DNA from 3 places in the Pantoea sp. ABR1s genome. Region 1 is predicted to be linked to each of the others. Evidence: predicted binding sites of a transcription regulator. Region 1 holds the regulator's gene; each other region holds the start of a gene.

The links. Region 1 encodes sigma-54, which starts transcription at its own class of promoters, with help from an activator protein. Its sites were predicted from a motif close to GTTGGCACANNTTTCGCTNT; they were not measured.
Region 2: a site for sigma-54 is predicted at 7,350-7,369, ahead of ACXKZD_RS15390 (gamma-glutamyltransferase family protein). Genes of this name have one in related genera too.
Region 3: a site for sigma-54 is predicted at 8,221-8,240, ahead of glnK (P-II family nitrogen regulator). Genes of this name have one in related genera too.

The regions. Positions count from the first base shown of each region.
Region 1 covers NZ_CM173823.1:3,670,860-3,681,111, forward strand. The annotation lists gene mlaE (lipid asymmetry maintenance ABC transporter permease subunit MlaE) at 1-28, opposite strand, end outside; gene mlaF (phospholipid ABC transporter ATP-binding protein MlaF) at 33-848, opposite strand; gene ACXKZD_RS17310 (hypothetical protein) at 820-1,077, opposite strand; gene ACXKZD_RS17315 (calcium/sodium antiporter) at 1,076-2,056, shown strand; gene kdsD (arabinose-5-phosphate isomerase KdsD) at 2,073-3,056, shown strand; gene kdsC (3-deoxy-manno-octulosonate-8-phosphatase KdsC) at 3,070-3,636, shown strand; gene lptC (LPS export ABC transporter periplasmic protein LptC) at 3,633-4,205, shown strand; gene lptA (lipopolysaccharide ABC transporter substrate-binding protein LptA) at 4,180-4,731, shown strand; gene lptB (LPS export ABC transporter ATP-binding protein) at 4,737-5,462, shown strand; gene rpoN (RNA polymerase factor sigma-54) at 5,511-6,944, shown strand; gene hpf (ribosome hibernation promoting factor) at 6,966-7,253, shown strand; gene ptsN (PTS IIA-like nitrogen regulatory protein PtsN) at 7,406-7,885, shown strand; gene rapZ (RNase adapter RapZ) at 7,933-8,787, shown strand; gene npr (PTS phosphocarrier protein NPr) at 8,784-9,056, shown strand; gene mtgA (monofunctional biosynthetic peptidoglycan transglycosylase) at 9,060-9,779, opposite strand.
Region 2 covers NZ_CM173823.1:3,235,401-3,245,652, forward strand. The annotation lists gene ACXKZD_RS15340 (amidohydrolase) at 1-39, shown strand, start outside; gene uraH (hydroxyisourate hydrolase) at 67-402, opposite strand; gene uraD (2-oxo-4-hydroxy-4-carboxy-5-ureidoimidazoline decarboxylase) at 399-893, opposite strand; gene hpxK (allantoate amidohydrolase) at 896-2,149, opposite strand; gene ACXKZD_RS15360 (pyridoxal-phosphate-dependent aminotransferase family protein) at 2,146-3,381, opposite strand; gene ACXKZD_RS15365 (amino acid ABC transporter ATP-binding protein) at 3,402-4,133, opposite strand; gene ACXKZD_RS15370 (amino acid ABC transporter permease) at 4,114-4,770, opposite strand; gene ACXKZD_RS15375 (amino acid ABC transporter permease) at 4,770-5,438, opposite strand; gene ACXKZD_RS15380 (transporter substrate-binding domain-containing protein) at 5,449-6,234, opposite strand; gene hpxU (MurR/RpiR family transcriptional regulator HpxU) at 6,427-7,266, opposite strand; gene ACXKZD_RS15390 (gamma-glutamyltransferase family protein) at 7,405-8,991, shown strand; gene hpxX (oxalurate catabolism protein HpxX) at 9,004-9,186, shown strand; gene ACXKZD_RS15400 (AtzE family amidohydrolase) at 9,183-10,252, shown strand, end outside.
Region 3 covers NZ_CM173823.1:3,087,841-3,098,092, forward strand. The annotation lists gene ACXKZD_RS14620 (type B 50S ribosomal protein L31) at 1-32, shown strand, start outside; gene ykgO (type B 50S ribosomal protein L36) at 44-184, shown strand; gene ACXKZD_RS14630 (metal ABC transporter substrate-binding protein) at 230-1,108, opposite strand; gene ACXKZD_RS14635 (metal ABC transporter permease) at 1,124-1,963, opposite strand; gene ACXKZD_RS14640 (metal ABC transporter ATP-binding protein) at 1,960-2,628, opposite strand; gene ACXKZD_RS14645 (hypothetical protein) at 2,970-3,323, shown strand; gene tomB (Hha toxicity modulator TomB) at 3,471-3,848, shown strand; gene ACXKZD_RS14655 (HHA domain-containing protein) at 3,873-4,088, shown strand; RNA gene ffs (signal recognition particle sRNA small type) at 4,223-4,319, opposite strand; gene ACXKZD_RS14665 (MGMT family protein) at 4,495-4,806, shown strand; gene ACXKZD_RS14670 (YbaY family lipoprotein) at 4,846-5,403, opposite strand; gene tesB (acyl-CoA thioesterase II) at 5,594-6,457, shown strand; gene amtB (ammonium transporter AmtB) at 6,510-7,796, opposite strand; gene glnK (P-II family nitrogen regulator) at 7,831-8,169, opposite strand; gene ACXKZD_RS14690 (SmdB family multidrug efflux ABC transporter permease/ATP-binding protein) at 8,427-10,202, opposite strand; gene ACXKZD_RS14695 (SmdA family multidrug ABC transporter permease/ATP-binding protein) at 10,195-10,252, opposite strand, start outside.

The DNA of each region.
Region 1 (10,252 bases):
CAAATGTCGCCAGCGCCTTCAACACCATCAGTTTAGTTACTCCCTGAGCCGGTTAAATCAGCGAGATAGTCGCCGGCAGGAAAACGGAAGGGAACCGGACCATCCGCATCGCCATCAATAAACTGGCGAACGCGCGGGTCATTGTTCGCTCGCAACTCCGGCGTGGTGCCGTGTGCGATAATTTTTTGTCCGGCCACGATATAGGCATAGTCCGCAATACTCAGTACTTCCGGTACGTCGTGCGAGACCACAATACAGGTCAGGCCCAGAGCATGGTTCAGTTCATCAATGAGTTTTACCAGCACGCCCATCGTGATCGGATCCTGACCGACGAAAGGCTCATCAAACATGATCAGTTCCGGCTCCAGCGCGATAGCGCGCGCCAGTGCCACACGACGCGCCATTCCGCCCGACAGCTCCGCGGGCTTCAGCTGGGCCGCGCCACGCAGACCCACCGCTTCCAGCTTCATCAGCACTGTGCTGTGCAGCAACGGAGGAGGCAGACGGGTATGTTCACGCAGCGGCCAGGCAACATTTTCATAGACCGTCAGGTCAGTAAACAGCGCGCCAGACTGGAACAGCATGCTCATTTTTTTGCGCGCTTCGTACAATTTAGTGCGAGACAGTGACGGAATGTTTTCACCACGGAAAAAGATTTCACCGCGGGTCGGCTGAAGTTGCCCCCCAATCAAGCGTAGCAGCGTGGTTTTTCCTATCCCCGACGGCCCCATTATCGCCGTCACTTTGCCTTTCGGCACGGTCAGCGAAATGTCATCGAAGATGGTGCGATCTCCGCGCGAAAAACTCACGCCACGAACCTCAACCAGATTCGATTGCTGCTGGATCATTATAACCTCTTGTAAGGATCGGGCGTAAACATGGGGTACGATGGTAGCCTGTTCGGTCCTGATTCACGATAGCTTTACAGAAACTTACCGCTAAGATTTGGCGAAAATGGTCATTAAATTTACTTTTGCCGTCCGGACGGTCAAAATCAGCGCCTGTCTCGCCAAACAGAACCTTAAACCGGTCGGGAAAGGCATTGCCGGCCTGGGTTTTTACGCAAGGATTTTTCATGTTCGTAGCTTCTGCACTGCTGATTATCGGTTTGCTTTTACTGGCATATGGTGCCGATCGTCTGGTGTTTAGCGCCTCTATACTGTGTCGATCATTTGGCATCCCGCCACTGATTATTGGCATGACCGTTGTCAGCATCGGCACCTCGCTGCCAGAGATGATCCTCTCCTTTTCCGCCGCGCAGCATGGCCAGATGGATCTTGCTGTTGGCACCGCGCTCGGCTCGAATATTACCAATATTTTACTCATCCTGGGTGCCGCTGCGCTTATGCACCCGCTCAGCGTCCATTCTAATCTGATACGCCGTGAACTGCCGTTAATGTTGCTGGTTACCCTGCTCAGCGGTTTCATGCTGTTTGACAATCAGCTTAGTCGACTGGATGGAATAGGCCTGATCGCCATTGCCGCGATTTATCTGATGGTGGTGATTCGCATTGCGCGTAAAGCAGAACGGGATAACAACGACACCCTGACCCGCGAGCAGCTGGCCGAGCTGCCACGCGAAGAGAGCGGAAATACGGTGGCCTTTCTCTGGCTGGCCGTCGCGCTGATTATCCTGCCGATGTCGACACGAATGGTGATCGACAATGCCACGGCGTTTGCCGACTATTTTGGCGTCAGCGAACTGGTGATGGGCCTGACGCTGATCGCCGTGGGCACCAGCCTGCCCGAGCTGGCAACGGTTATTGCCGGTGCGCTGAAAGGCGAAGATGATATCGCGATCGGCAATCTGATCGGCGCCAACATTTATAATATTGCCATTGTGCTGGGTCTGCCGGCGCTGATTCACCCTGGCAGTGTCGATTATCACGCCTTTGCCCGTGATTACTGGGTGATGCTGGGAGTCAGCGTGCTGTTTGCCCTGCTCTGCCTGCTACGTCGCCGCCGCGTTGGCCGAACGGCAGGCTTATTTTTACTCTGTGGTTTCTTCGTCTGGGTGACGCTGCTGTGGATGCAGCCGGCATTCATGGACGGCTAACAAGGACAGACTCACTATGTCATATCAGCAACCAACAGCATTTGATTTCCAGCAGGCGGGGAAAACCGTACTGCGCATTGAGCGCGAAGGTCTGGAACAACTCGATCAATATATTAACGACGATTTCGCCCGCGCCTGCGCCCTGATCTACGCCTGTCAGGGTAAAGTGGTGGTGATGGGCATGGGCAAGTCTGGCCATATCGGCAAAAAAATGGCGGCGACCTTTGCCAGTACTGGCACGCCCGCTTTTTTTGTTCATCCGGCCGAAGCCAGCCATGGCGATCTGGGCATGGTGAGCAAAAATGATGTGGTCATCGCCATCTCCAACAGCGGTGAGTCGAACGAAATCCTCGCGCTGATTCCGGTTTTAAAGCGTCAGCACATTACGCTGATCTGCATGACCGGACGGCCTGACAGTGCGATGGGCCGGGTTGCCGATGTGCATCTGTGTGTCCATGTTCCGCAGGAAGCCTGCCCGCTGGGTCTGGCACCGACCACCAGCACCACGGCCACGCTGGTGATGGGTGACGCGCTGGCGGTTTCGCTGCTGGAAGCGCGCGGCTTCACCGCCGAAGACTTTGCTTTGTCCCATCCTGGCGGTGCGCTGGGCCGTAAACTGCTGCTGCATGTGGCTGATATCATGCACAGTGGCGATGAACTGCCGCACGTCACACGGGACGCCTCGCTGCGCGATGCGCTGCTGGAGATTACCCGCAAAAATCTGGGGCTGACGGTGATCGTCGACGACCTGATGAAAATTGAAGGTATCTTTACCGATGGTGACCTGCGCCGCATCTTTGATATGGGCATCGATTTCCAGCGCGCCACCATCGGGGAAGTGATGACGCCAGGTGGCATCCGCGTCCGGCCTAATATGCTGGCAGTGGAAGCCCTGAACCTGATGCAGACCAAAAACATTACCTCGATTCTGGTGGCCGATGACGACCATCTGCTCGGTGTGGTACATATGCATGACATGCTGCGCGCTGGCGTAGTCTGAACAGGAAGAGAAAATGCAACAGGCAACCCACCCGATTGAAACCTGCTACGGCCCGGTCAGCGCTGACGTTATGGCGCGCGCCAGCAGGATTCGTCTGCTGATCTGCGATGTCGATGGCGTGATGTCCGACGGAGTGATCTACATGGGGAATAATGGCGAAGAGCTGAAGGCATTCAACGTGCGGGACGGTTACGGCGTTCGCTGTTTGCTGACCTCCGATGTGGAAGTGGCTATTATTACCGGCCGCAATGCCCGTCTGATGGAAGATCGCTGCAAAACGCTCGGCATCCGTCATCTTTATCAGGGACAATCGGATAAGCTTTTGGCCTATCGTGAACTTCTGGATAAACTGTCTCTTTCCGACGACCAGGTCGCCTACATTGGTGACGATCTGATCGACTGGCCGGTTATGGCGAAAGTGGGTTTAAGCGTGGCGGTGGCGGATGCACATCCGATCCTGTTGCCGCGCGCGCATTATGTCACGCGGATTGCCGGTGGACGCGGTGCAGTTCGCGAAGTATGTGACCTGATCTTAATGGCGCAGAACAAATTTGAGGATGCCAAAGGGCAATCAGTATGAGTAAAAGCAGGCGTTGGATAACGCTGATTCTGACCTTGATTGCACTGGTTTTGATCGGCTGGAATCTTACTAACCAGGATGACGATGGCACGCCAGTCGGCACGGACAGTCAGTCACCGACCTATACCAGTGCTGATTCACACACTGTGGTTTATAACCCGCAGGGCGCGCTGTCATATAAACTGGTCTCTGACAAAGTGACCTATTTTTCGGATGATGAACTGAGCTGGTTCGACAATCCGGTCATGACCACCTTTGATGAGAACAAAATCCCTACCTGGACGTTACGCGCGGATAAAGCAAAGCTCACCAAAGATCGTATGCTTTACCTGTATGGCCATGTTGAGCTGAATACGCTGACGCAGGATTCTCAGCTTGAGCGGATCAAAACCGATAACGCCCAGATTAACCTTGTCACTCAGGATGTTACCTCTGATGACCAGGTGACATTGTATGGCCGCAGTTTTAACTCCACCGGCATGAAAATGCGCGGCAATTTACGGACAAAAAACGCCGAGTTAATCGAGAAGGTCAAAACCTCTTATGAAATTCAAAATGAACAAAAATAGCCTGAAGCTTTTACTGGCCAGCATGCTGCTGGCAACCAGCGTTCCGGCGCTGGCTCTGACCGGTGACTCGGACAAGCCCGTCAATATTGACTCGCAGAATCAGGCGCTGGATTTGCAAGGCAATGTCGCGACCTTTACCGGCAATGTCATCGTGACGCAGGGCTCAATTAAAATCACGGCAGATAAAGTCGTGGTGACCCGTCCGGGCGGCGACAGCAAGAAAACCATCGTTGATGCCTACGGTAATCCCGCCACCTTCTATCAGATGCAGGACAGCGGTAAGCCGGTGCAAGGCCATGCCGCAAAACTGCACTATGAACTGGCTAATGATTTCGTTGAACTGACCGGCAATGCGTTCATTGAGCAGCAGGACAGCAACATCAAAGGCGATCGTATTACCTACCTGGTGAAAGAGCAGAAAATGCAGGCTTTCAGTCAGGGTCAGAACAAGCGCGTCACGACTGTACTGGTGCCGTCGCAACTTCAGGACAAAGGTTCGTCCAACAGCGGAAAGAAGAGTAACTGATAGCTATGGCCACATTAATCGCAGAAAACCTGGCGAAGGCATATAAGGGCCGTCGCGTGGTAGAAGATGTCAGCCTGCAGGTCAAATCCGGAGAGATTGTCGGCCTGCTGGGCCCGAACGGTGCAGGTAAAACCACCACCTTTTACATGGTAGTGGGCATTGTGCCGCGTGACGCTGGCCGCATTATTATTGATGATGAAGATATCAGCATCCTGCCGCTGCATGCCCGTGCGCGTCGTGGCATCGGCTATCTGCCGCAGGAGGCATCGATCTTCCGTCGCCTCAGCGTCTACGATAACCTGATGGCGGTCTTGCAGATCCGTGACGACCTGACCGAAGAGCAACGCCAGGATCGTGCTCGTGAGCTGATGGAAGAGTTTCACATTGAGCACCTGCGCGACAGCATGGGCCAGGCACTTTCGGGTGGTGAGCGACGTCGTGTTGAGATTGCGCGGGCGCTGGCGGCTAATCCTAAATTTATACTGCTGGATGAACCTTTTGCCGGTGTTGACCCCATCTCCGTTATCGATATTAAGAAGATCATTGAGCATCTGCGTGACAGCGGCCTCGGTGTGCTGATTACCGACCATAACGTACGCGAAACGTTAGCGGTCTGTGAGCGGGCTTATATCGTCAGCCAGGGGCACCTGATCGCACACGGCACACCGAATGAAATTCTTGCGGATGAGCAGGTTAAGCGGGTTTATTTGGGTGAAGAGTTCAGACTCTGATAAGGTGTCGTTAATACCGATGTTTACCTGGGAACGATCATCCTGTCTATGAAGCAAGGTTTACAACTCAGGTTCAGCCAACAGCTGGCAATGACTCCGCAATTGCAACAGGCGATTCGCCTGCTGCAACTCTCTACGCTTGAACTCCAGCAGGAGCTTCAGCTTGCGCTGGAAAGTAATCCGCTGCTTGAGCAGACTGACCTGCATGAAGAGATCGATTCACGGGAGTCTTCAGAGGCCGAGGCGCTGGATACACGCGAAGCGCTTGAGCAGAAAGAGATGCCTGATGAACTGCCGCTGGATGCGACCTGGGATGAGATCTACACCGCGGGTACGCCTTCCGGCACCGGCACCGATTACCAGGATGATGAGTTACCGGTTTATCAGGGCGAAACAACCCAGTCGCTGCAGGATTATCTGATGTGGCAGGTCGGACTGACGCCGTTCAGCGATACCGATCGCGCCATTGCCACCTCTATTGTCGATGCTATTGATGACACCGGGTATCTCACCGTTTCGCTTGAGGAGATCCTTGACAGCATCGGCGATGATGAGCTCGAAGCGGATGAAGTTGAAGCGGTGCTGAAACGCATCCAGCGCTTTGACCCGATTGGTGTTGGCGCGCGCGACCTGCGTGACTGCCTGCTGGTGCAGCTTTCACAATATGCGCCCGAAACGCCGATGCTGGCAGAGGCGCGTCTGATCGTCAGCGAACATCTCGATCTGCTGGCAAACCACGACTTCCGCAGCCTGATGCGGGTCACACGCCTCAAAGAAGAGGTGCTGAAAGAGGCGATGCTGCTGATTCAGTCGCTGGACCCGCGTCCGGGTCAGTCGATCAACACCGGCGAACCAGAATATGTCATTCCCGATGTGCTGGTGCGTAAGATCGGCAGCCGCTGGACGGTTGAACTCAATGCCGATAGCGTGCCACGTCTGAAGATCAATCAGCACTATGCGGCAATGAGCGGCGCGACGCGGAACGACAGCGACAGCCAGTTCATTCGCAGTAATCTACAGGAAGCCCGCTGGCTGATTAAGAGCCTGGAAAGCCGCAATGATACCCTGCTGAAAGTGACGCGCTGTATTGTTGAGCAGCAGCAGGCCTTTTTCGAGCAGGGTGAAGAATTTATGCGCCCGATGGTGCTGGCGGATATCGCCCAGGCCGTTGAGATGCACGAATCGACCATCTCCCGCGTTACCACGCAGAAGTATCTGCACAGCCCGCGTGGCATTTTTGAACTGAAGTACTTTTTCTCCAGTCACGTGAATACCGAAGGTGGCGGTGAAGCCTCCTCTACCGCGATTCGTGCCCTGGTGAAAAAATTAATTTCGGCGGAAAATCCAGCCAAACCCTTGAGCGACAGTAAACTGACCTCCATGTTATCTGATCAGGGGATCATGGTGGCACGGCGTACCGTCGCCAAATATCGTGAGTCTTTATCCATCCCGCCATCGAACCAGCGTAAACAACTGGTTTGAAAGAAATGAGAAGGAAGACCTATGCAGCTGAACCTGACCGGGCAACACGTTGAAATCACTCCACCTCTGCGTGAATTCGTCAACGGTAAATTTGCCAAACTGGAACACTATTTTGAACATATCAATCAGGTCTATATTGTCCTGAAGGTTGAGAAAGTCACGCAGGTGGCTGACGCAACACTACACGTGAATGGTGGCGAGCTGCACGCCACATCCGAAGCGGAAGATATGTATGCGGCCATTGACGGACTGATCGATAAGCTCACCCGTCAGCTGACCAAACACAAAGATAAACTGAAAAAACACTAACCTTCACGCTAGCGACGCGCGCCTGGCGCGCAGAGCCGACAGGATGGGGCGGATAATCCGCCCCGTTTTGTCATCTGAGCAGGCGCCGTTTGTCACACGCGTCAATACGCGCTGGCGGTGAATGGCCTGGTGAACACGCAAGTGAAACGATAATGAACAACGATCTCACACTGGAATTGAGCACAGTGCTTTCGCCAGACTGCACCCGCAGCGGCGTCCACTGCCAGAGCAAAAAACGTGCGCTGGAAATCATCAGCGAACTGGCCGCTAAGCAGCTCAACCTGCCGCACCAGACGCTTTTCGAAGCGATCCTGACCCGCGAACGCATGGGCAGTACCGGTATTGGTAACGGGATAGCCATCCCGCACGGCAAGCTGGAAGAGGATACGCTGCGCGCGGTTGGGGTGTTTATCAGCCTCGAACAGCCGATTGCGTTTGATGCCGTCGACAACCAGCCGGTCGATCTGTTGTTTGCCTTACTGGTCCCGGCTGACCAGTGCAAAACACATCTGCACACCCTGTCACTGGTGGCAAAGCGTCTGGCAGATAAAACGGTTTGCCGTCGTCTGCGCGCAGCGCAGAGTGATGAAGAGCTCTATGCCATTATTACGGAAGTCCAGTCGGATCAGTAACGCGTCTTTACCGGCCGGGTGCCGGTTTTAAAACGGGAGAGAAGGTCATGGTGCTGATGATCGTTAGCGGTCGTTCAGGCTCGGGGAAGTCAGTGGCGCTCCGTGCGCTGGAAGATATGGGGTTCTACTGCGTTGATAACCTGCCGGTCGTGCTGCTGCCTGAGTTAGCTAACTCGCTGGCTGAGCGCAATATTTCGGCGGCGGTCAGCATCGACGTGCGTAATATGCCCGAATCCCCGGAAATTTTTGAAACCGCACTGAATAATCTGCCTGATACATTTTCCCCTCAGCTGCTGTTTCTCGACGCCGATCGCAACACCCTGATTCGTCGTTACAGCGATACGCGCCGTCTGCATCCCCTCTCCAGCAAAAACCTCTCGCTGGAGAGCGCGATTGATGAAGAGAGCGATCTGCTGGAGCCACTTCGTTCGCGTGCCGATCTGATCATCGACACCTCAGAGATGTCGGTGCACGAGCTGGCAGAGATGCTGCGTACCCGCCTGCTGGGCAAGCGTGAACGTGAGCTGACCATGGTGTTTGAGTCGTTTGGCTTCAAGCATGGCATTCCGATTGACGCTGACTATGTATTTGACGTGCGCTTTCTGCCCAACCCCCACTGGGATCCCAAACTGCGCCCGATGACCGGCCTCGATCGTCCTGTGGCGGCCTTCCTTGATCGCCACACTGAAGTGCATAATTTTATCTACCAGACGCGCAGCTACCTTGAACTCTGGCTGCCGATGCTGGAGACCAATAACCGTAGCTATCTTACCGTGGCGATTGGCTGCACCGGCGGTAAACACCGCTCAGTCTATATTGCAGAACAGCTGGCAGATTACTTCCGTTCACGGGGTAAGAATGTGCAGTCACGCCATCGTACGCTGGAAAAGCGCAAATCATGACCGTCAGACAAACTGTAGAAATCAAAAATAAGCTGGGCATGCATGCACGTCCGGCGATGAAGTTATTTGAGCTGGTGCAGAGCTTTGATGCCGAAGTATTACTGCGCAATGAAGCGGGCACTGAAGCCGAAGCCAGCAGCGTGATTGCGCTGCTGATGCTCGACTCGGCAAAAGGCGGCCACATTGAGATTGAAGCCAGCGGCCCGGAGGAGATTCCGGCGCTGGCAGCGGTCATTGAGTTATTTGAAGCGGGTTTCGATGAAGATTAACGCTTAATCGAGCTGATTACGCTGCAGGAAGCCTTCCCCGCCAAGCTGGCGCATCTGACGCAGTATCCACTGCTGCCGCTCTCTGACATAGCCTGAGGGTGCAGCAGCACGATAACGTATCGGATTAGGCAGCACCGCTGCCAGTAAGGCGGCATCTGCTGCGGTCAGCCGGCTGGCAGGCTTATGGAAATAACGCTGAGAAGCCGCCTCAACGCCAAAGATGCCGGGCCCGAACTCCGCAATATTGAGATAGACGGTTAAAATACGCCGCTTCGTCCAGACCGTTTCAATTCCTACCGTCAGACCCGCTTCCAGACCTTTACGCACCCAGCTGCGACCATCCCAGAGGAACAGATTCTTCGCCGTCTGTTGAGACAGCGTGGACGCCCCACGCATCCGGCTATCGCTGTTATCCAGTACAGACTCAATCGCCGCCACATCAAAGCCCCAATGGGTGGGAAACTTTTGATCTTCTGAGGCGATAACGGCCAGCCCCATCCAGGGCGAAATCTCGTCATGGCCGACCCAGTCTGAATGGGCGACATAACTAAAATCACCGCGTAACCAGGCTCCGATCTGTCGTTCAGCCATCACCGCTGAGAACGGCACGGGTAAGAACGAAAAGAGTAGAATGCCCGCCAGCCATATTCCCAGCCACACCAGTACGATACGACCAACAATACGTCTGATACGCTGTCCGACGCTTCCTTTATGCTTGTTCATGCAATCTTCCCACACTTGTTTCAGACGTTAATCAATCACTCATGTAATCACTGCTAAAAAAGTAGCCTTTTTACGATTATCGCTGAAAACTGACAGGCTGTTTCCAGACTTTATTCAATCATTTTGCATCAACATGCTGCAACAGTTCGAAATAGTTCAAGTACTTCCGCAAAAAAGGAATCGGTTCCATTCATTGCCATTGCTTAGCATCTTTCCAGATAAACACTTAATAATGAGTAATAAGCGCCCGCATGAATCATTTACTATGCTTAACTGTTATTATTTTCTTAATCCTGCCGCGCCCAAAGGTTAATCAGAATTATCGTTATAACGGATAAATAAGCAGCGCTTAATGGCGTCACGGGTTGCCAGAATGGCACTATTTCCTTCCAGTAATAACCCTGATAGCAGAACGACAGAAGGACAAACTTTTAGATTCTTTTTTATCATTCCAAATCGTTTTGGATAATTCG
Region 2 (10,252 bases), 440 kb from region 1:
TTCCCGGCCTGGCAGGATGCGGATCGCTTTTCGCTGTGAATGGCGGGCGGGCAGTCAGCCCGCCCATTAACTGCCGCGATAGGTTGACCAGGACCAGGGCGAAATCAGAAACGGCAGATGAAAATGGCTGCCCGCTTCGGCAATCATAAAATCGATCTGCGCGCTGACGTAGAGTGCATCCCGACCGGCGGCGGCAAAATAGTCGCCGATTTCTGCCGTTAAACGGTAGTGGCCCGGCGTCAGCGGCTCGGGCGTGAGATCTTTCAGACGCCCGTCGCTGTCGGTTTCACCCTGTGAAATCGGAAACCACCCTTCCGGGCTGTTCTGCTCAAGTGAAATCGCTACACCGCTGGCCGGTTTGCCCAGCGCCGTGTCCAGAATATGGGTGGTAACAGTACTCATTGAATCGTCTCCTTCAGGCGTAACAGGGTAATTTCACGCAGCTGATCCAGCACCTCCTGCTGCTCGGCAGGATCGCTATTCTGCAACCGACGCTGCAACTCTGCCAGCATCTGCTCGCCGCTGCGCCCTTTAGCGCGAATCAGAAACACCCGGCCAAAACGGGCTTCATAAGCCTGATTCCCCTGCTGCATCGCCTGCTGCAAAGCGCTGTCGGCCTGCTGCATCGCAGACTGCTCTCCACGCGACAGGGCCGCCTCTTTATCCGCACCGTTAGCGTGTTCGCCAATGCGGGGATGCGCCGACAGTGCTGCCTCCAGCTCAGGCTGCTGCCACTGGCGGGCCAGCGCATCGGCGGTTTCCCGTAGCGCATCCAGGGTGTCAAAAGGCCGGGCTGCCACCAGCGACTGCTGCCAGTGCGGGATGGCAACACAATGCCGGATGGCCGCCTGCGCCTCATCAGCTGTCAGCTGATTAAATGCGGCTAATTCCATGTTCAGCTCCGTTCAGCAATCAGCGAGACCGCCTGTAAATAAGCCTGCAGCGCGGGCGCCACATCAGCCACCGCCACGGACTCTGCCGGATGGTGGCTGATACCACGATGGTTACGCACAAATAGCATGCCGACCGGCCAGCGTTCAGCGATAGCGATGGCGTCGTGCCCGGCGCCGCTCGGCAGTGACAGGCTGCGACCCTGCACCGTTTCCACCGCATGACTCAGCGCCTGCTGCAGCGCGGAGTCACAGGCGGTGGCACCGATGCGATAATATTCGTTCGACTCAAAGCGGAGTCCACGCCGCAGCGCAATCGCCTCCGCCTGGGTTAACAGACTGGAGAGCAGTGTCTCCAGTGGGTTATCCAGCGGACCGCGCACGTCCAGCGACAGCGATACCTCGCCAGGGATTACATTTACCGCTCCCGGCGCGCAGTTAATCGTACCGACGGTAGCCACCAGTTGCGGATCCTGCTCACGGGTGGTCTGCTCAATAAACACCATCCACTCGGCAGCGGCAGCCAGCGCATCTTTGCGGTGGGTCATCGGCACCGTGCCCGCATGGCCCGCTTCACCGGTGAAACGGCAGTTGAGGCGGCGCGCACCGTTGATGGCCGTGACCACACCGAGCGCCAGATCCTCCTGCTCCAGGCAGGGGCCCTGCTCGATGTGCAGCTCAAGATAACCGACGATATCCTCAACCCGACGCGTAGCTGCCTGGATCTGGCTGCTGTCGAGCCCGACATCCGCCATCGCCTGCGCCACGGTAATGCCGTTGCCGTCAGGATGCGTCACCCAGCTTTGCGGCCAGCTGCAGGTAATGCCACGACTGCCGAGCAGCGTAATGCCAAAACGGGTGCCCTCTTCGTCGCCAAAGCCAATGACTTCAATCGCCAGTGGTAAGCGGCGCTGATGTTCGTTAAGCCACTGCACGGTTTCAATCGCGCTGAGCACGCCCAGCATGCCGTCGTAGCGACCGGCGTTGCGCACCGTGTCGAGATGCGAGCCAAGCAGTAAAGCGGGTGCACCCGCTTCTGCCGCCTCGTAGCGCCCACAGATATTGCCGACTTCATCCTGCCACACCTGCATCCCCGCCGCCTGCATCCATTCACCGACACAGGCGTTGGCGCGCAGATGTTCGGGTGAGAGGTAGACGCGGGTCAGCCCCTCGGCCGTTTCGCTGATCGCCGCCAGCGCATCGCAGCGCGCCATAACGCGCTGTGCAGCGGCCTGGGCTTCGCTGGCGCTCATCATCATGCGTGGCTCCCGTAGTGATCCCAGGCGGCCTGCGCCGCGGCACCCTGCGGCGTGCGATAGCCGACATAGGTCAGCACCGTTTCCAGCGCGGAGAGAGTCTGCATCACGCAATCTTTACGCGCGTTGTAGCCCATGGTGCCGATGCGCCACACCTTGCCATGCAGCGGGCCAAACGAGGTGCCAATCTCAATGCCGAAATCTTCCAGCATCAGCTTGCGCACCTGATCGCCGTTTACGCCAGACGGGATCATCACGCCCAGCACGTTGTTCATTTTGTGTTTCAGGTCGCCGAAGGTCTCCAGCTCCATCCCCTGAATGCCTTTCAGCAATGCTTCACCGTGCAGCTTGTGGCGGGCGATGCCGTTGTCCAGCCCCTCCTGCAGGATCAGACGGGCGCACTCGCGCGCGCCAAACAGCGCACTGGTCGCTTCGGTATGGTGGTTGAGCCGCTCCGGCCCCCAGTAATCCATGATCATGCCGAGATCAAAATAGTTGGAGTAGATCATCTCCTCTTCGCCATCCTGATGCGCCTCGGTGCGGATCCCCTGCTCTACGCATTTGCGTTTGCGGATCACCGCTTCCATCTCTGCGCTCAGCGTGATCGGCGAGGTACCCGATGGACCGCCCAGGCATTTCTGCATCCCCGCGGATACGGCATCAAGCCCCCAGGCGTCCGTTTCCAGCGCGTTACCCGCCAGCGACGCGGTGGCATCGGTGTAGAACAGCACGCCATACTGTTTGCAGATCGCCCCCAGCTGCTCAAGCGGCTGCAGCATGGTGGTTGAGGTGTCGCCCTGTACGGTCAGCAGCAGGCGCGGCCGCACTTTTTTGATCGCATCTTCGATCTGGTCGGGAGTAAAGACTTCGCCCCACGGCACTTCAATGGTGTGCACTTCCGCCCGACAGCGGCGGGCAATTTCGCACAGCAGATGACCAAAGCGGCCAAACACCGGTACCAGCACTTTGTCGCCAGGCCGGATCGACGACAGCAGAATCGATTCGATACCGGCGCGGGAGGTGCCGTCAATCAGCAGTGTCCAGCGGTTCTCTGTGCGAAACACGCCGCGATAGAGCGCCATCACTTCATTCATGTAGTGGGTCATCGCGGGATCGTACTGCCCCAGCAGCTGACTCGACATGGCGCGCAGCACCCGTGGATCGGCATTGATCGGTCCAGGCCCCATCAGCAGACGCTGTGGCGGGTTAAGTTGCGGGTATTGATTGATATCCATCGTAATTTCCTTTTTCAGAATCAGAGGCGAACCGAAGAGATAAACTGCTTCAGCTCCGGTGACTGCGGCTGAGCAAACAGCGTCTTACTGTCGCCCTGCTCCCATACGCGCCCCTGATGCATAAAGACCACACGATCGCCCACGTCGCGGGCGAAGCTCATTTCATGCGTGACGAGGATCAGCGTCATCCCTTCTGATGCCAGCTGCTCCAGAACTTTGAGCACTTCGCCCACCAGCTCGGGATCGAGCGCGGAGGTGATCTCATCACAGAGTAAAACTTTCGGCGTCATCGCCAGTGCACGGGCGATCGCTACGCGCTGCTGCTGACCGCCGGAGAGGCTGGCAGGATAGTAGTTGAGACGCTCGCCCAGCCCGACCTTCTCCAGCATCTGCGCCGCCAGCGCCCGGCACTCGGCCTCGCTTTTTTTCAGCACCCGGCGCGGCGCCAGCATCACGTTCTCCAGTGCCGTCATGTGCGGGAACAGATTGAAGCTCTGAAACACCATCCCGACCGAGCGGCTGATTTCACGCGCCTGCGAGTCGCGATCGGTAATCGTCATACCGCCGAGCTTGATGCTGCCCTCCTGATAGCCTTCCAGCCCGTTCATGCAGCGCAGCAGCGTGCTTTTGCCCGATCCGCTGCGACCGATGATTGAGATCACCTCGCCCATGTCGATATCCAGATCCACGCCTTTCAACACATGGTTGTCGCCGTAATATTTTTGCACCTGATTAATGGTGATGAGCGGCATTGAATTTTTTCTCCAGATACTGGCTGTAGCGAGACAGCGGATAACACATCAGGAAGTAGCCCAGCGCCACCAGCCCAAAGACTTTAAACGGCTGATAGGTCACGTTGTTCAGAATGGTGCCCGCTTTGGTCAGCTCGATAAAACCGATAATTGACGCCAGCGCGGTGCCCTTGATCACCTGGACAGCAAACCCCACAGTCGGGGCAATACCGATGCGGATCGCCTGCGGCGCAATGACCCGCCACAGCGTCTGACCAAAGGTCAGGCCGAGACAGCGCGACGCTTCCCACTGGCCTTTTGGCAGGGCGCGGATGCTGCCGTACCAGATATCGACCAGAAAGGCGCTGGTGTAGAAGGTCAGCGCCAGCGAGGCTGCCGTCCAGGGTGCAACATCAATGCCGAACAGGCCGACGCCGAAAAACGCCAGGAACAGCTGCATCAGCAGCGGCGTGCCCTGAAACAGCGCGGTGTAACCGCGTACCAGCCGCGTTAACCATTTGCGTTGCAGCAGGCGCATAAACAGCAGCGGCAGCGTCACCAGTGTGCCGCCGACAAAGGCCACCAGCGACAGCAACAGGGTCCAGCGTGCCGCCAGCAGCAGGTTGCGCAGGATGTCCCAGTCGGTAAAGGTCGTCATCATGATGGCTGCACTCCAAACCATTTACGGCCAATCGCCAGCAGCAGATGGCGCATTGCAATCGACAACGCCAGGTAGATCAGCGTGGTCACCAGATAGACCTCAAAACTTAAGAAGGTGCGCGACTGGATCAGGTTGGCGGCAAAGGTCAGCTCCTCGTAGGAGACCTGCGACACCACCGACGAACCCAGCATCACGATGATGCACTGACTCACCAGCGCCGGATAAATGCGCTGCAGCGCGGGCGGCAAGACCACCCGCAAAAACGTCTGGCTGCGGGTTAATCCCAGCACCCGTCCCGCTTCCCACTGCCCTTTGGGTGTTACCTGTATTCCGGCACGAATAATCTCGGTGCTATATGCCCCAAGGTTGATCAGCATCGCCAACAGCGCCGCCTCGCCAGCAGTGAGTTTCAGCCCCAGCGCAGGCAGACCGAAAACGATAAAGAACAGTTGCACCACAAACGGCGTGTTGCGGATCAGCTCGACATAGATGCCCCACAGGCGGCTCATCCAGCTGGGTCTGCCACTGCGCAGCGCCGCGCCCGCAATGCCGAGCGCCACACCACCGGTAGTCGCCAGCACCGTCAGCTGAATGGTGACCCAAAGACCGGAGAGCAGCTCCGGCCAGTAGGGCCACAGGGCGGGAAAGTTAAGTTGCCCGGTCATGAATCTTTCCTCAGGCGCCGAGGTTGGCGGGCAGCGGCGCTTTCAGCCACTCTTCTGACAGTTTATTCAGGGTGCCATCTTTGATGCCCTGCTCAATCAGCGCATTCACTTTCGCTTTCAGTGCCGGCTGATCTTTCTTCAGGCCGATATAGCAGGGAGAATCTTTCAGCATAAACTGCGCCACCGGCGCTTTAGCCGGATTCTGACGGGCAATGGCGGCGACCACCAGGTTGCCGGTCGCCACATACTGCACCTGACCGGAGAGATACGCAGACAAGGTAGTGTTGTTATCTTCGTAGCGTTTCACCTGTGCATCTTTCGGCGCAACGTCACTGAGCACCATGTCCTCTACTGCACCACGTGTTACGCCAATCGATTTGCCGCTCAGGGCAGACGCCGCTTTGATTTCATCGCCTTTCGGCCCGAATACACCCAGGAAGAACGGCGCATAGGCGCGGGTGAAGTCGATCACTTTTTCCCGCTCGGCATTTTTACCCATGCTGGAGATGACCAGGTCGACCTTGTCGGTTTGCAGATAAGGCACGCGGTTGGCACTGCTGACCGGCACCAGCTGCAACTTAAGTTTCATCTGCTTTGCCAGGTATCTGGCCGTGTCGATGTCATACCCCTGCGGCTGCAGATCGGTGCCAACCGAGCCAAACGGCGGGAAATCCTGCGGCACGGCGATGCGAATGACGCCGCGTTTCTGGATGTCCTGCAGTTGATCGGCCAGCGCGCTTCCCGCTTGTGCCATCAGTAATGCCGCTGTCGCAACCGCCATCAAAACTTTTTTCATTATGCACCCCGGTGAGATTAACGTGAAACAAAAGATTCTTTGAGATGCAATCTGCAACTAATGTGCCAATCCGGACGGCCACAGAAAAAGGGTTAAGCGGCAAAGCATTCAGCTGAAATCTGGCGTAATCGGGACGACTACGCCGGGGGAAGGTCTGTTCTGAAATGGGGCAAAGCACCAAAACGGTGCCTTTTAGCGGTGCTCCAGCTCGTCAAACTGCTGGTAAAGGTCGGCGATCTGATGAATGCGCTGGCGTCCCTGTGCCAGCATTTCATGCAGCAGTGCATTGGCAATCAGGTTAACCAGACTCATGGCGGAGCCATAACTGTCGAAGGCGGAAACGCTGTCCAGCGGCGTACAGAGCTGCCAGCGCGCCAGCGCAATCACCGTCTGCGCCTGCGGCTCACACAGCGCCAGCAGCGGGATACCGGCCGCCTGCAACTGCTGCATCAGCGGGCGAATGATGCGGGGACGACGACGGAAGGCCATCACGACCACCATATCCTCCGGCGTAATATCCACCAGCTCCTCAGCCAGCGTCTGGCCCGGCTGCGGCAGGATATGTACCTGCGAACGCGCCTGCACCAGCTGCTGTCGCAGATGCAGTGCCACCGGATAGGCGTTGCGCATGCCGATGATAAAGACGCGTTTTGCCTGCGCCAGCTGCTGGATAACCTCATTAAAGTGCCGGGCATCCAGACTGTTCACCCACTGCGTCAGGTTAGCCATCTCCTGCTTGTAGTGTCGCGCCAGCAGTGTATTGCCCTGCACCGCATCCCGGTTGTCGGTCAGCGGCATGCCGCTCTGGCGCAGGATGCGTAACTCATCACGCATATCCTTGTATTTTTCATAGCCCAGACGCTTAAACAGCCGGCTGACCGTGGCTTTCGACACGCCACTGAGCCGCGCCAGCTCGGCACTGTTGTAGCTGATCAGGTCATCGAAGTGGTCAAACACGAAGTCGGCAATGCGCTGCTCCTGCGGAGAGAGCTGGGAATAGTGACTCCTGAGTCGTTCATCAAGCTGTTTCATAACCCGTCCTGTAACTTTTGTTTCAGCAGAAGCTAGCACAATTTGCGCCAGGTTAAGCGGCGCATTGTCAGCTCAGGGTGAAAACTGGAACAGCTCTTGCTTTGTTATCGGTTCTGTCCCCCGGATAACGAGAAAAAGATGATTCAAAGCAATATGGCCCCGCAGGGGATGGCGGTGACGCCACACCATCTGGCGAGTGAAAGCGCGCTCGCGGTACTGCGTGATGGCGGTAATGCCATTGAAGCGATGGTGGCCGCTGCCGCGACCATCGCCGTGGTCTACCCGCATATGAATGGACTGGGCGGTGATGGTTTCTGGCTGATTCTGCCGCCCGGCGGCGATCCTGTCGCTATCGACGCCAGCGGCGCAGCCGGTTCGCTGGCTCATCACGATTTCTACGCCGATCACCCTAAGATTCCGCATCGCGGGCCGAAAGCGGCGCTGACCGTGGCCGGTACGGTCAGCGGCTGGCAGGAGGCACTGAATCTCTCGGCTGAGATGGGCACCCCACCGCTGCCGCTGGCACGTCTGCTGCGCGATGCGATTCGCTACGCCGCCGACGGTATTCCGGTGACTGCCTCACAGAGCGCCGCCACCGCGACGTTCCGCAGTGAATTGCAGCATCAGCCCGGCTTCAGCGCCACCTTTATGCCTGACGGCAACGTGCCGCAGCCAGGCAGCCGTTTTACCCAGCCCGCACTGGCTAACACCCTGAGCCAGCTTACTGAAGAGGGGCTCGACAGCTTTTATCGCGGCCCGCTGGCTCACCATATGGCCGATGAGATGGCCACGCTGGGCATGCCGGTGACGCTGGCCGATCTGCAGCAGCATCGCGCCCGCCGCACGACGCCGCTGCATCTCTCCCACAGCGAAGGTGACATCTGGAATATCACCCCGCCAACGCAGGGCATGGTGTCGCTGGCGATCCTGGGCATCACCGATCGGCTGGAGATGGCGGAGGCTGACGATGCGCAGACGGTGCACCGTATCGTGGAAGCCACCAAAAAAGCGTTTGCACTGCGCGACAAACACATCACCGATCCGCGTCACGTCACGGAAGATTTGCAGGCGCTGCTGGACAGCGATCACCTTGCCACACTCGCCAGCCAGATCACCGATGGAGAGGCGGCAGCCTGGGGAAACGGACGCGGGCCGGGCGATACGGTCTGGATGGGCGTGATGGACAGCAGCGGCCTGGCCGTCTCCTTTATTCAGAGCATTTATCACGAATTTGGCAGTGGTGTGGTGCTGCCCGGCACGGGTATCACCTGGCAGAACCGCGGCGCCGCTTTCAGCCTCGATCCTGACCATCTGCTGGCCCTGGCACCCGGTAAGCAACCGTTTCATACCCTGAATCCCGCCGCCGCACGGCTGAAAGATGGCCGGACGCTGGTGTATGGCGCGATGGGTGGGGATGGACAGCCGCAGACTCAGGCGGCGATTTTTACCCGCCATGTGATTCAGGGCTTGCCGTTACAACAGGCGGTCAGTGCGCCGCGCTGGCTGCTGGGCCGGACCTGGGGGCAATCATCAGACTCGCTGAAACTGGAAGGCCGTTTTGACGACGAAACGGTATTGATGCTGCGTCTGTGGGGACATGAGGTGGAGCTGCTGCCGGACTTCAGCGAATCCGTGGGCCATGCGGGCGCCATTGTGCGCCACAGCAACGGCATGTTTGAGGGCGCAAGCGATCCACGCAGTAACGGCAGCGCCGCCGGTTTTTAACAGGAGCGAATCATGAATCAACACGACTGGGCCAGCTACATCGGCCATATGGAGCAGATACTGCAACTGGAACTGGATGACGCCCGCCGCGCTGAACTGCTGATCCAGCTGTCGCGTATCGCGGAGATGGCCGTGCCGCTGATGACGTTTCCGCTGGATGACCGGCTTGAAGTGGCAGGAGTATACCAGGCATGAGATTAGGTGACGTTTCGATTCAGACCCTGCAGCGGGCGATTCAGCAGGGTGAAATCAGTGCGCTGGAAGTGGCAAAGCGCACGCTGCAGGCGGTTGAGCAGCACAATCCGGCGCTGAATGCCTGGACGGAAGTGACCGGGCCGCGCATGTTAAAAGAAGCCCGTGCGATTGATGCGCAGCGGCAGCGCGGCGAAACCCTGCCACCGCTGGCGGGCATCCCGTATGCGGTAAAAAACCTGTTTGATGTGGCGGGTCACACTACCCTGGCCGGTGCCAGCCTGTTCAGCGACCGGCCGGCGGCACGTGCAGATGCGTTTGCTGTCGATAAACTGCGTCGCTCTGGTGCGCTGCTGTCTGGCATGCTGAACATGGATGCCTACGCGTATGGTTTTACCACCGAAAACAGCCACTACGGCGCGACGCACAATCCGCGCGATCTCAGCCGCGTGGCTGGCGGCTCGTCAGGCGGTTCGGCGGCTGCCGTGGCCGCCGGTCTGGTCCACTTTTCGCTGGGGACCGACACCAACGGCTCGATTCGGGTGCCCGCGTCGCTGTGCGGTATTTTTGGTCTTAAGCCGACCTTTGGCCGGTTATCACGCAGCGGCAGCCATCCGTTTGTCGCCAGCCTCGATCACATCGGTCCTCTGGCGCGGCGGGTTGAAGACCTGGCGCTGGTATATGATCTGTTGCAGGGCGCAGACCACACCGATGCGTTTCAGGCCGATCGCCCGCTGGCCGCGACGCTACCGGGGCTGTCACAGAGCAGCGAAGGCTTGCGCTGCGGCGTACTGGGTGGCTTTTTTGCCCGCTGGTGCGATGAGGATGCCCGCGCTGCCGTCGCGGTGATCGCGGCAGCACTTGATGCACAGGAAGAGGTGCTGATGCCGGACGCTGAGCTGGCACGCTCGGCGGCATTTATCATGACCGCGGCAGAAGGCGGCAATCACTATCTGCCCGCCCTGCGCCAGACGCCTGAGCAGTTTGAACCTAATTCACGCGAGCGTCTGCTGGCCGGTGCCATGATGCCAGGTGCCTGGTACGTGCAGGCGCAGCGTTTCCGCCGCCA
Region 3 (10,252 bases), 580 kb from region 1:
AGCGTTTCGGGCGCTTTCTTGGAAAGAAATAGAGGAGAGGATCATGCAGGTATTAAGCTCGCTGCGTTCAGCAAAAAATCGCCATCGGGATTGTAAAGTGGTCCGCCGCAAAGGCCGTATTTACGTTATCTGTAAATCGAACCCGCGGTTTAAAGCAGTACAGGGAAGAAAGAAAAAACGCTAGTTTGTGTCGTGATGACTGGCCGGGCTTGCCCGGCCTTTTTTATGCTTAGTGCATGCTCTTCAGCATCGCATTCACGTTGTGTTTAAAAGCCGCCTGATAGGTGGCTGCCGGGCCAGAGGCCGTGGATAACGCTTCCGGATAGAGCTCACCACCCGGCTCTGCCCCGGTGGCGCTGGCAATCTGTTTTACCAGACGCGGGTCGGTCTGGTTCTCAATGAAATAGCGATTGATGTGCTGCTGCTTCAGCTGAGTGATTAAATTACCCACGTTGCTGGCACTCGCTTCCGCCTCAGTAGAGAACCCTACCGGCGCCAGGAAAGTCACGCCATATCGCTGTCCAAAGTAACCAAACGCATCATGACTGGTCAGCACTTTACGCTTATCGGCTGGCACAGCGTCAAAGGCGGTTTTTGCCCAGCGATCCAGCGCCTGCAGTTGCTGAATGTAATTCTGTCCACGCTGACGAATGGCCGGAGCATCTTCAGGATCGGCTTTGACCAGCGCATTCATCACGTTGGTCGCGTAGATAACGCCGTTCTGCATGCTGTTCCAGGCGTGAGGATCGGTAACGGTTTTACCCTCCTCCTCCATGCTGCGGGTGGTGACACCGGTTGAGGCGACAACCGGCTGACCGCGATACCCTGAGGCGCTGACCAGCCGATCCATCCACCCTTCCAGTCCCAGTCCGCTGACAAACACCAGATCGGCCTTCGCCAGCGCCTGACTGTCCTGCGGTGTCGGTTCAAAAGTATGAGGATCGCCATTCGGCCCCACCAGGCTTTTAACCTTTACATGATCGCCGCCGACCTGCTTAGCGATGTCAGCCAGCACGGTAAAGCTCGCCACGACATCCACCGTTTTGGCCATCGCCAGAGGCGTGGCAAACAGCGCAGCGAGCGCCAGGCTAACCGGTAATTTTTTCATAGATACCCCTTAAGATTAATGGCGGCGTAAAATTCCGCCGCACGGCCCTGTAAGAATGGAGAAAAAAAACAGCATGGCGGCGCTCAGCACCACAGCGGGACCCGCCGGCAATGAGAAGTGCCAGGAGAGCATCAGCCCGGCCAGCGACGAAATCATTGCCATGAAAATGGCGATAACCAGCATCGCGGCGAGATGGCGACTCCAGAAGCGGGCGCTGGCGGCGGGCAACATCATTAAACCCACTGACATCAGGGTGCCCAGCACCTGAAAACCCGCCACCAGATTCAGCACCACCAGCATTAAAAACAGACCATGCACCAGCGGCGCGCTCCATTTTCCCTGCGCACGCAGGAAGTCGCCGTCAAACGCATCGATGACCAGCGGACGATAGATCACCGCCAGCAGAATCAGCGTAAAGGCAGCGATGCCGCCCACCAGCAACAGCGCTGCGTTGTCTACCGCCAGCAGCGAGCCAAACAGAACGTGCAGCAGATCCACACTTGAGCCGCGTAATGAAACCAGCGTGACGCCCAGCGCCAGTGAACCCAGATAGAACCCGGCAAAACTGGCATCCTCTTTCAGCGGCGTGTAGCGACTGACCGCGCCAGAGAGCAGCGCCACGGCTAAACCAGCGATCAGGCCGCCAACACCCATCGCGACCAGTGACAATCCGGAGATCAGATAGCCAATGGCGGCACCGGGCAGCACCGCGTGTGATAAGGCATCGCCAATCAGGCTCATACGTCGCAGGGAGAGGAATACCCCGAGCGGCGTGGCGCTGACGGCCAGCGCCAGACAGGCCACCAGCGCGCGTCGCATAAAACCAAACTCAATAAAGGGTTGAATGAGAGTCACGGCGCACGACTCCGCAGAGAGGAAGCTGGCAGGCAGGTGCAGTTAACCTCACGTTCATCCATCGACATCACGTTACTGAAGTAGCGCGCCACCAGCGGACGATCGTGCAGCACCACCAGCAGGGTTGTTCCGGCCTGCTGCTGCTGCTCAAGGATCGACATCAGTAGCGTCACCGTCTGGCTGTCAATGCCGTTAAAAGGCTCATCCAGAAGCCAGAGCTGGCTGCGCTGCAGCATCAGCCGCGCAAACAATACCCGCTGCAGTTGTCCGCCGGATAACGTCGCGGGCTGCGCATCCGCATAATCACTCATCTGAACCGCTTCCAGCGCCAGCCAGATCTCCCGACGCAGTATCCGGTTAATGCCGCCGAACCAGCCGCAGCGTGGCCAGCAGCCAATAGAGACCAGTTCAAATACCGTCAGGGGAAAGCGGGTCTCAAGTTCGGTGCGCTGCGGCAACCAGCCGATATCCCGGCGTGCAACCTGCAGCTCGCAGCGCCCGGCTATCGGTGGCAGTAAGCCAGCAATGGTTTTTAACAGGGTTGATTTGCCGCTACCGTTCGCGCCGACCAGCGCGGTCATCGAGCCGGCTTCGAGCTGGCCGGTAATCACCGGGGTCACAACCTGTCCCTGGTAGCCCGCGCGAAGCGCGTTAAACAGGATCATGCGCTGATCCCCCATTTTATTGCCACAGCAAGCAGCGTGATAAATAGCAGTGCTACTCCCAGCCGCCCGCCCAGTGACATAAGTAGTCCACTCTGACGCATTACTTCACCATAATGTTATAACATAACAGTAAAGATACCTGATGTTGCTCTCTGTTGAATGTGGGATTGTGTATCAAAAGATAAATACCAGCTGCACACACTGGCAGACCCGCGCTGGCGATAAGGCCTGCGGCTGCGTCTGGCAAATCTCAGAAACTGAGAGTTTTGTGCTCAACTGACTTGCAAACCAGTTGCAGAAAACCAATGATAGGTTTATTAACGGTTATAAGTGGAACAGATATGCTGTCACGCATTGAATGTGATATTGCCGCGGGTGAATCGGACTGCGCAAAAATAGCAGAGATTGTTCAGCGGAATATTCTCAAAATAACCGATTTGCTGGTAGGGGATTTACGCTGGTACTCACAAAATGCCCGGTTAGTTCCAGGCAGTTTAAAAATCATTTCGGTTGAATACCAGGATCTGAATAGTTTTAAATTACTTTACGATTTTGACTGGAATTTATTTAGTCCCTGCCTGGATCTAAATGAAACCGTGACGCAGTCAGAACAGGTAAACTTTCACATTAAGCCCGGTGCACTTGAGTTTGATGTGATCGACAATGAGCAACCCTCCCCTGGCGATGAATTGTAATATTTAGTAATGGAGGTGAGCAGAACTAATGGTTTTACACTATCTTTAAGGTATCCCGTTTAATAACTGCCCGAATAATCGCTTCCTGGCCGCGTGATCTTCTCTCGCCGCCCTGCGGCAACTGTGCTAGCTATGGAGGGGAAAAAGATGGACGAATACTCACCGAAACGGCATGATATTGCCCAGCTTAAATACCTTTGTGAGAGTCTGTTTGACGACAGCATGGCAACATTAACCGACAGTCATCATGGCTGGGTTAATGATCCCACTTCTGAAAGCAATCTACAGCTTAACGATTTGATTGAGCATATCGCCTCTTTCACCATGAATTACAAAATTAAGCACGTTGAAGATGAAGCGCTGATTTCGCAAATCGATGAATATCTTGATGATACTTTTATGCTATTCAGCAATTATGGTGTCAATAGTCCGGATCTTCAGCGGTGGCAACGTTCAGCAAAACGCTTATTTAATCTGTTCACTGAAGAGTGCGCTTTTCTCCAGCAACCGAGCCATTCATTATAGTAAAGACATGAGAACGGTTTATTTATGAACAAAACCCTGACTAAAACCGATTATTTGATGCGACTGCGGCGCTGCCGCTCTCTTGATACCCTGGAAAGGGTGATTGAAAAAAATAAGTATGAATTACCGGAAGATGAATTAGCGGTATTTTACTCAGCAGCTGACCATCGCCTGGCGGAACTGACGATGAACAAGCTCTACGATAAAGTCCCGGGTTCAGTATGGAAATTTGTCCGTTAATCTGATCGCTTACGGCTCAGTTTTACCCCAATAAAGTACCGGATAATCCTGCCTGCCGGCAAAGGATCGGCCCAGGCGGGTTTTGCCTGTCTGCAGCTTAGGGGGAGAATATCGAAGGGGGAAAGTGGTGGGGGCCCTGCCAGCTACATCCCGGCACACGCGTCACCTGCTACGGCTGCTTCCTTCCGGATCTGACCGAGTTCACAAGCTAGCATTGCGGGAGAACCAACAGGGCCCCCATTGACAAGCCCTCTTTACGAGAGCGGGGGCATTATCTGGGAAGGAGGTGGCAATTGCAAGCGTAGTCGGGACAACCGTTGTTTTCTTGAACAACCACCGCTTTTACGCTTTCTCCGCCTTTTCCCCGTGCTAAAGTTAAAACCCTTTTTCCTGATGAAATAAGTACATGAATCAGCCAGACACTTTCCAGCAACGCATCTGGCAAATTGTTGCCGCTATTCCGGCTGGCCGCGTCACCACCTATGGCGATGTGGCGCTACTGGCCGGTTCTCCGCGCGCGGCGCGTCAGGTTGGTGGCGTGCTGAGTCGCTTACCCGAGGGCACTACCCTTCCCTGGCATCGCGTCGTAAACCGACACGGCACAATTTCTCTTCAGGGTGACCGTCTGTTGCGGCAGCGGGATGCACTGGAGGCGGAAGGCATAGAGGTGAGTGACGACGGACAGCTCGATCTCGAGACTTATCGCTGGCGATTTTAGACAGGGTAAAAAGGGCGACAATGTCGCCCCGAAATGAGTTTACAGACGAGTTGGAGCAGGAACCGCAGCAGACGGCGTCACCTGAGTCGGTGAGGTCGAAGGAACGGTGGTCGCTGCGCCCGGCTGGGTTGGCATCGCCATAGACGGTACCGGTACCAGCAGCAGCTCTGCTTTGGTGCCACCCTGGTTAATCACTGGCTTCACGCCTTCAGTGATAAAGGCCAGCTTACCGTCGATTGAGATGGCTGCGCTTAACAGAATGCGTGCATCAGGCTTGATGTCGGCTGGGTTAAACGGCAGCACGAACTGGAACGGTGCCTGTTTGCCTTCGGTTCGCACCACGCGCTGCGACAGCACTTTTGAGGGTGCATCGGCGACGGACGCATCAGAGAGCGTCACGGTTAATACCGCATCCGGCGGCAGCGCAATGCGCTGGCGGATAAAGACTGAACCACTTACGTTAGGCTGCGCAATCGCCGCCGTCTGTCCTGCAACTGCAGAACCCAGAGTTGGCGTTGGCACGGGTTTACTCTTGTCGGCGCATCCTACAACAGCAACCGCCATAACTACTCCACTGAACACATGCCTGAGTTTCATTGATGTCGTCTCCATTTGATCAAAATGATTGTCGGCAGCGAATCCTGCTTACAGCGCTTCACTCGCCGTATGTCCTTAATGTTGGCACAAAAATGAAATTTTGCCTGGCACCGACAATGTAGAAAGTCTGATTGACGTCAACTGGTCCGATCTTTCACACTGAGGAGGTCACTATATTGAGGAATGCGCCATGAGTCAGGCACTGCAAAATCTGCTGAATTTATTAAATCTGGAAAAACTGGAAGAGGGTTTATATCGCGGCCAGAGCGAAGATATTGGCCTTCGTCAGGTGTTTGGCGGTCAGGTGGTGGGTCAGGCGCTGTATGCCGCAAAGCAAACTGTGGCGGAAGATCGAATTATTCACTCTTTTCACAGCTATTTTTTGCGGCCCGGCGATAGTCAGAAAGCGATTATTTACGATGTTGAAACGCTGCGTGATGGCAAAAGTTTCAGCGCACGTAGGGTCAGTGCCATTCAGAATGGGCAGCCGATTTTTTATATGACCGCCTCGTTCCAGTCACCGGAAAGCGGCTTTGAACATCAGAATCCGATGCCACAGGTGGCGGGGCCAGAGAATCTGTTAACTGAACAGGCGATGGCGCAGAAAATGGCGCATCTGCTGCCAGAAAAGCTACGTGAAAAATTCATTGCTGAGCGTCCGCTGGAGATCCGCCCGGTACAGATTCACAATCCTCTCCGGGGCCATGTGGATAAGCCTGAACGCCAGGTCTGGATCCGTGCCACCGGCCCACTGCCCGACGATTTGCGTATCCATCAGTATCTGCTCGGCTATGCTTCCGATCTCAATTTCCTGCCGGTCGCGCTCCAGCCGCACGGCAAAGGCTTTTTAGAGCCGGACATGCAGGTCGCCACTATCGACCACTCAATGTGGTTCCACCGCCCGTTCGACTTCAGTGAATGGCTGCTCTATAGCGTAGTCAGTACTTCGGCGTCAGGCGCACGGGGTTTTGTCCGGGGCGAGTTCTACAATCAGCAGGGTGTGCTGGTGGCCTCAACGGTTCAGGAAGGGGTGATGCGTCAGCGCAGCGAATAAAAAAAAAGGGGGCGATTCCTCGCCCCCGGTTGATCTTTTCACTGCCCATCCGTTACTGGTTATAAGCATTCTCGCCGTGGCTGTTTACATCCAGACCTTCACGCTCATGCTCTTCCGGAACGCGCAGACCGACAATCAAATCAGCCAGCTTGAAGCCGATGAAGGCGACAACGCCCGACCAGACGATAGTCAGGCCCACGCTGAAGAGCTGTACCCAGACCTGATGGCCCATGGTGACCCCCTCTGCGTAGCCTACGCCGCCCAGTGAAGAGGAGGCAAACACGCCAGTCAGGATACAGCCGACAATGCCGCACACGCCATGCACGCCGAACACATCGCAGGGATCATCCACGCGCAGCCATTTTTTCAGGGTGGTCACGCCCCACAGTCCCGCCAGTCCGCCAACCAGGCCGATAATTAATGCACCGCCGACGCCGACATAACCACAGGCAGGCGTAATCGCTACCAGCCCGGCAATAAAGCCTGAACAGGCACCCAGCAGCGAAGGCTTACCACGTACCGCCCACTCGCCAAAGGTCCATGACAACACGGCGCCCGCTGTTGCGACAACGGTGTTCAGGAAGGCCAGCGCCGCGATTTCGTTTGCTGCAGAAGCAGAACCGGCGTTGAAACCGAACCAGCCGACATACAGAATGGCGGTGCCGGTGAATACCATTGGCAGGTTGTGTGGTTTGAAGGCCTCTTTACCAAAGCCGGCACGTTTGCCCACCAGATAAGCGCCCACCAGACCGGCGACAGCGGCGTTAATATGCACCACGGTGCCGCCAGCAAAGTCCAGCGCGCCATCCTGTGCCAGGAAACCGCCAGCCCACACCATGTGCGCGATAGGCAGGTAAGCCAGGGTCAGCCAGACGCCGACAAAAATCAGTACGGCAGAGAAACGGATGCGTTCTGCGATAGCACCGACAATCAGGCCCACCGTGATACAGGCAAACGAGGCCTGGAACGCGACATGAATATATTGATAGAAGCTGCCCATGACGGCGGTCAGCTGAATGTTTTTCAGCATCACCCAGTTAAAGCTGCCAAAGAAGGCGTTGCCTTCACTGAACGCCAGTGAATAGCCGTAAACCATCCATAATACGCAGACCAGTGAGAAGGTGACGGCAACCTGAGTCAGCATCGACAGCACGTTTTTACCGCGAATCAAACCACCATAAAACAGCGCGATACCTGGAATTGACATAAACAGCACCAGCGCGGTGCAAATCATCATAAATGCGTTATCAGCCTTGTCCGCAACGGCAGGCGCAGCCATTGCGAGTGAGGGTAACAGTGCCAGGCTGGTGAGGCCCAACTTAGCGAAAATTTTATTCATTTTTATTCCATCCCATCACAGTACTGAGTCTTTATTACAGAGCGGCTTCGTCGGTCTCGCCGGTACGAATACGGATGACGCGCTGCAGTTCAGCTACGAAAATTTTACCGTCGCCAATTTTGCCGGTGTAAGCCGCTTTACTGATGACATCCACCACTTCGTCTAACTGATCGTCGGCAATAGCGATATCAATTTTGACCTTAGGCAGGAAGTTCACGCTGTACTCTGCGCCACGATAAAGCTCTGCATGGCCCTTCTGACGGCCAAAACCTTTCACTTCGGAGACGGTCAGTCCCTGAATGCCGATAGAGGATAAAGCTTCACGTACATCCTCCAGCTTGAATGGCTTAATTACGACGGTAACCAGCTTCATTGGATCCCCTCCAGCGAGTAAATAGGTAACGTTTACGGACACGCAGGGATATAAGCAAAGCCTGTGCCAGAGTGTGAAAATGACGGTAATACGTTGTTCAGGCGAGACGCGACAAGGGATGCTTTAAAGAGGATGAGAAACAGAGAGGCCGTACAGGGGAAATTGCAGCGGAGGGCTGCACTCCTTTGGTGCTTCAGGCGTCAAAGGAGTGCATTTATACAGATTAATCTGATAAAGGTGCGCAAAAAAGGTGCAACTCAGCCTTCAGTTGTTACAGCGACGCCCGATACCAGATCTTCACCTGCCTGCTGCAGCTGATACATCTGCCAGTAACGTCCCTGCATCGCCAGCAGTTGCTGATGCGTACCCTGCTCAACCACACGACCACGATGCAGCACAAGAATCTTGTCTGCTTCAATAATCGTTGAGAGGCGATGAGCAATCACCACCAGCGTGCTGTGCTGGCGCAGCGTCTCAAGCGTCTGCTGAATAGCCTGCTCGGTGCCGGAATCAATATTGGCCGTCGCTTCGTCGAGGATCAGTATCTGCGGCAGATCAACCAGCACCCGGGCCAGTGCCAGCAGCTGCTTCTGCCCGACCGACAGATTATTGCCCTGCTCGCCCAGCCGGGTATGTATTCCCTCCGGCAACGCATGCGCCAGCGGAGCCAGCTGCACCTGTTCCAGCACCGTCCAGACGGCCTCTTCGCTGATGTCGCGTCCCAGCCGCACATTCGCCAGCAGCGTATCGGCCAGCACCACCGGATCCTGCTGCACCATCGCGATACCGCGCCGCAGCACGGCATGGCTCAGGTCGCTAATGGGTCGATCATCAATGCGGATCTCGCCGCGCGTCACCGGGTAGTAACCCATTAACAGGTTCGCCAGCGTGCTTTTACCGCTGCCGGTATGTCCCACCAGCGCCACAAACTCGCGTGGGGCAACCTCAAGATTGATATCACTGAGCACATCGCGGTTTTCACGGTAGGCAAAGCTCAGATTGTTCAGGGTGATACGACCTGAAGCCAGCGGTTGCTGATCGGCACCATACTGCTGCTGTGCAGCATCCATCAGTTCGAAAATACGCTCACCTGAAACTACCGCCTGCTGCAGCATCGATTGCTGAGTGGTCAGCTCAATCAGCGGCTCATTCAGACGCCCCAGATAGGTAATAAAGGCATAGAGTACCCCCACTTCAAACACGCCAGGCATCGAGAAACTAAACAGGATCAGCAGCCCACACAACACCATCGCTGAAAACAGACTCAACAGCGGACGCAGCAGAAAACCATCCAGACGCAGCGTTTCCATTCGCGCCAGATAGTGAGAGCGGCTTGCTTCGCCCATTCGCTCACCAAATCGCGCCTGCTGACGAAACTGCTGGATCACGCTCATACCGCTGATGACTTCGTTAAAGCCATTATTGATGTCTGCCAGATAGCTGCGAACCCGACGGGCAATGGGCGTGCTGTAACGCTGATAGATGAACATCACCACCAGTACCAGCGGGAAGATCATCATCGCCACCAGCGCCATACGCCAGTCAAGGCTGAACATCGCCACCATCATGGCGCCGACCAGTGCGGCACTGCGCAGCACGGTTGAAACCACCGTGACGTAGAGATCGCGGATGACTTCGGTGTCGTTAGTCACGCGTGAAATAATCTGCCCGACCGGCTGGGTATCAAAGGCACTCAGCGGCTGACAGAGTGCGGCATTCATCACGTCACTGCGTAACCGCTGTACCACGCCGATAGCGGCTCGGTTAAACAACAGCGCCTGCCAGTAGTGCAGCCCGGCGGCCAGCAGCTGTAGCAGGATAAAACTGACCACCAGTCCGGCGACCACTCCCCAGGGCATCTGATGTTTCGCCACCAGGTTATCGATAAAGTAGCTGACCAGCACCGGTCCGGTCACTTCCGCCGCGGCAGCGATCCACAGCATCCCTACCGCCAGCGACAGGGATTTACGCCACGGCTTACCGTAGCTCAGCAGACGCTTCAGGGTAGGCCACAAGCGTGCAGACTTAGCCATGCGGCACTCCTTTCTCATTTTCATCATCATCCAGCGCCGCTTCCAGTTGC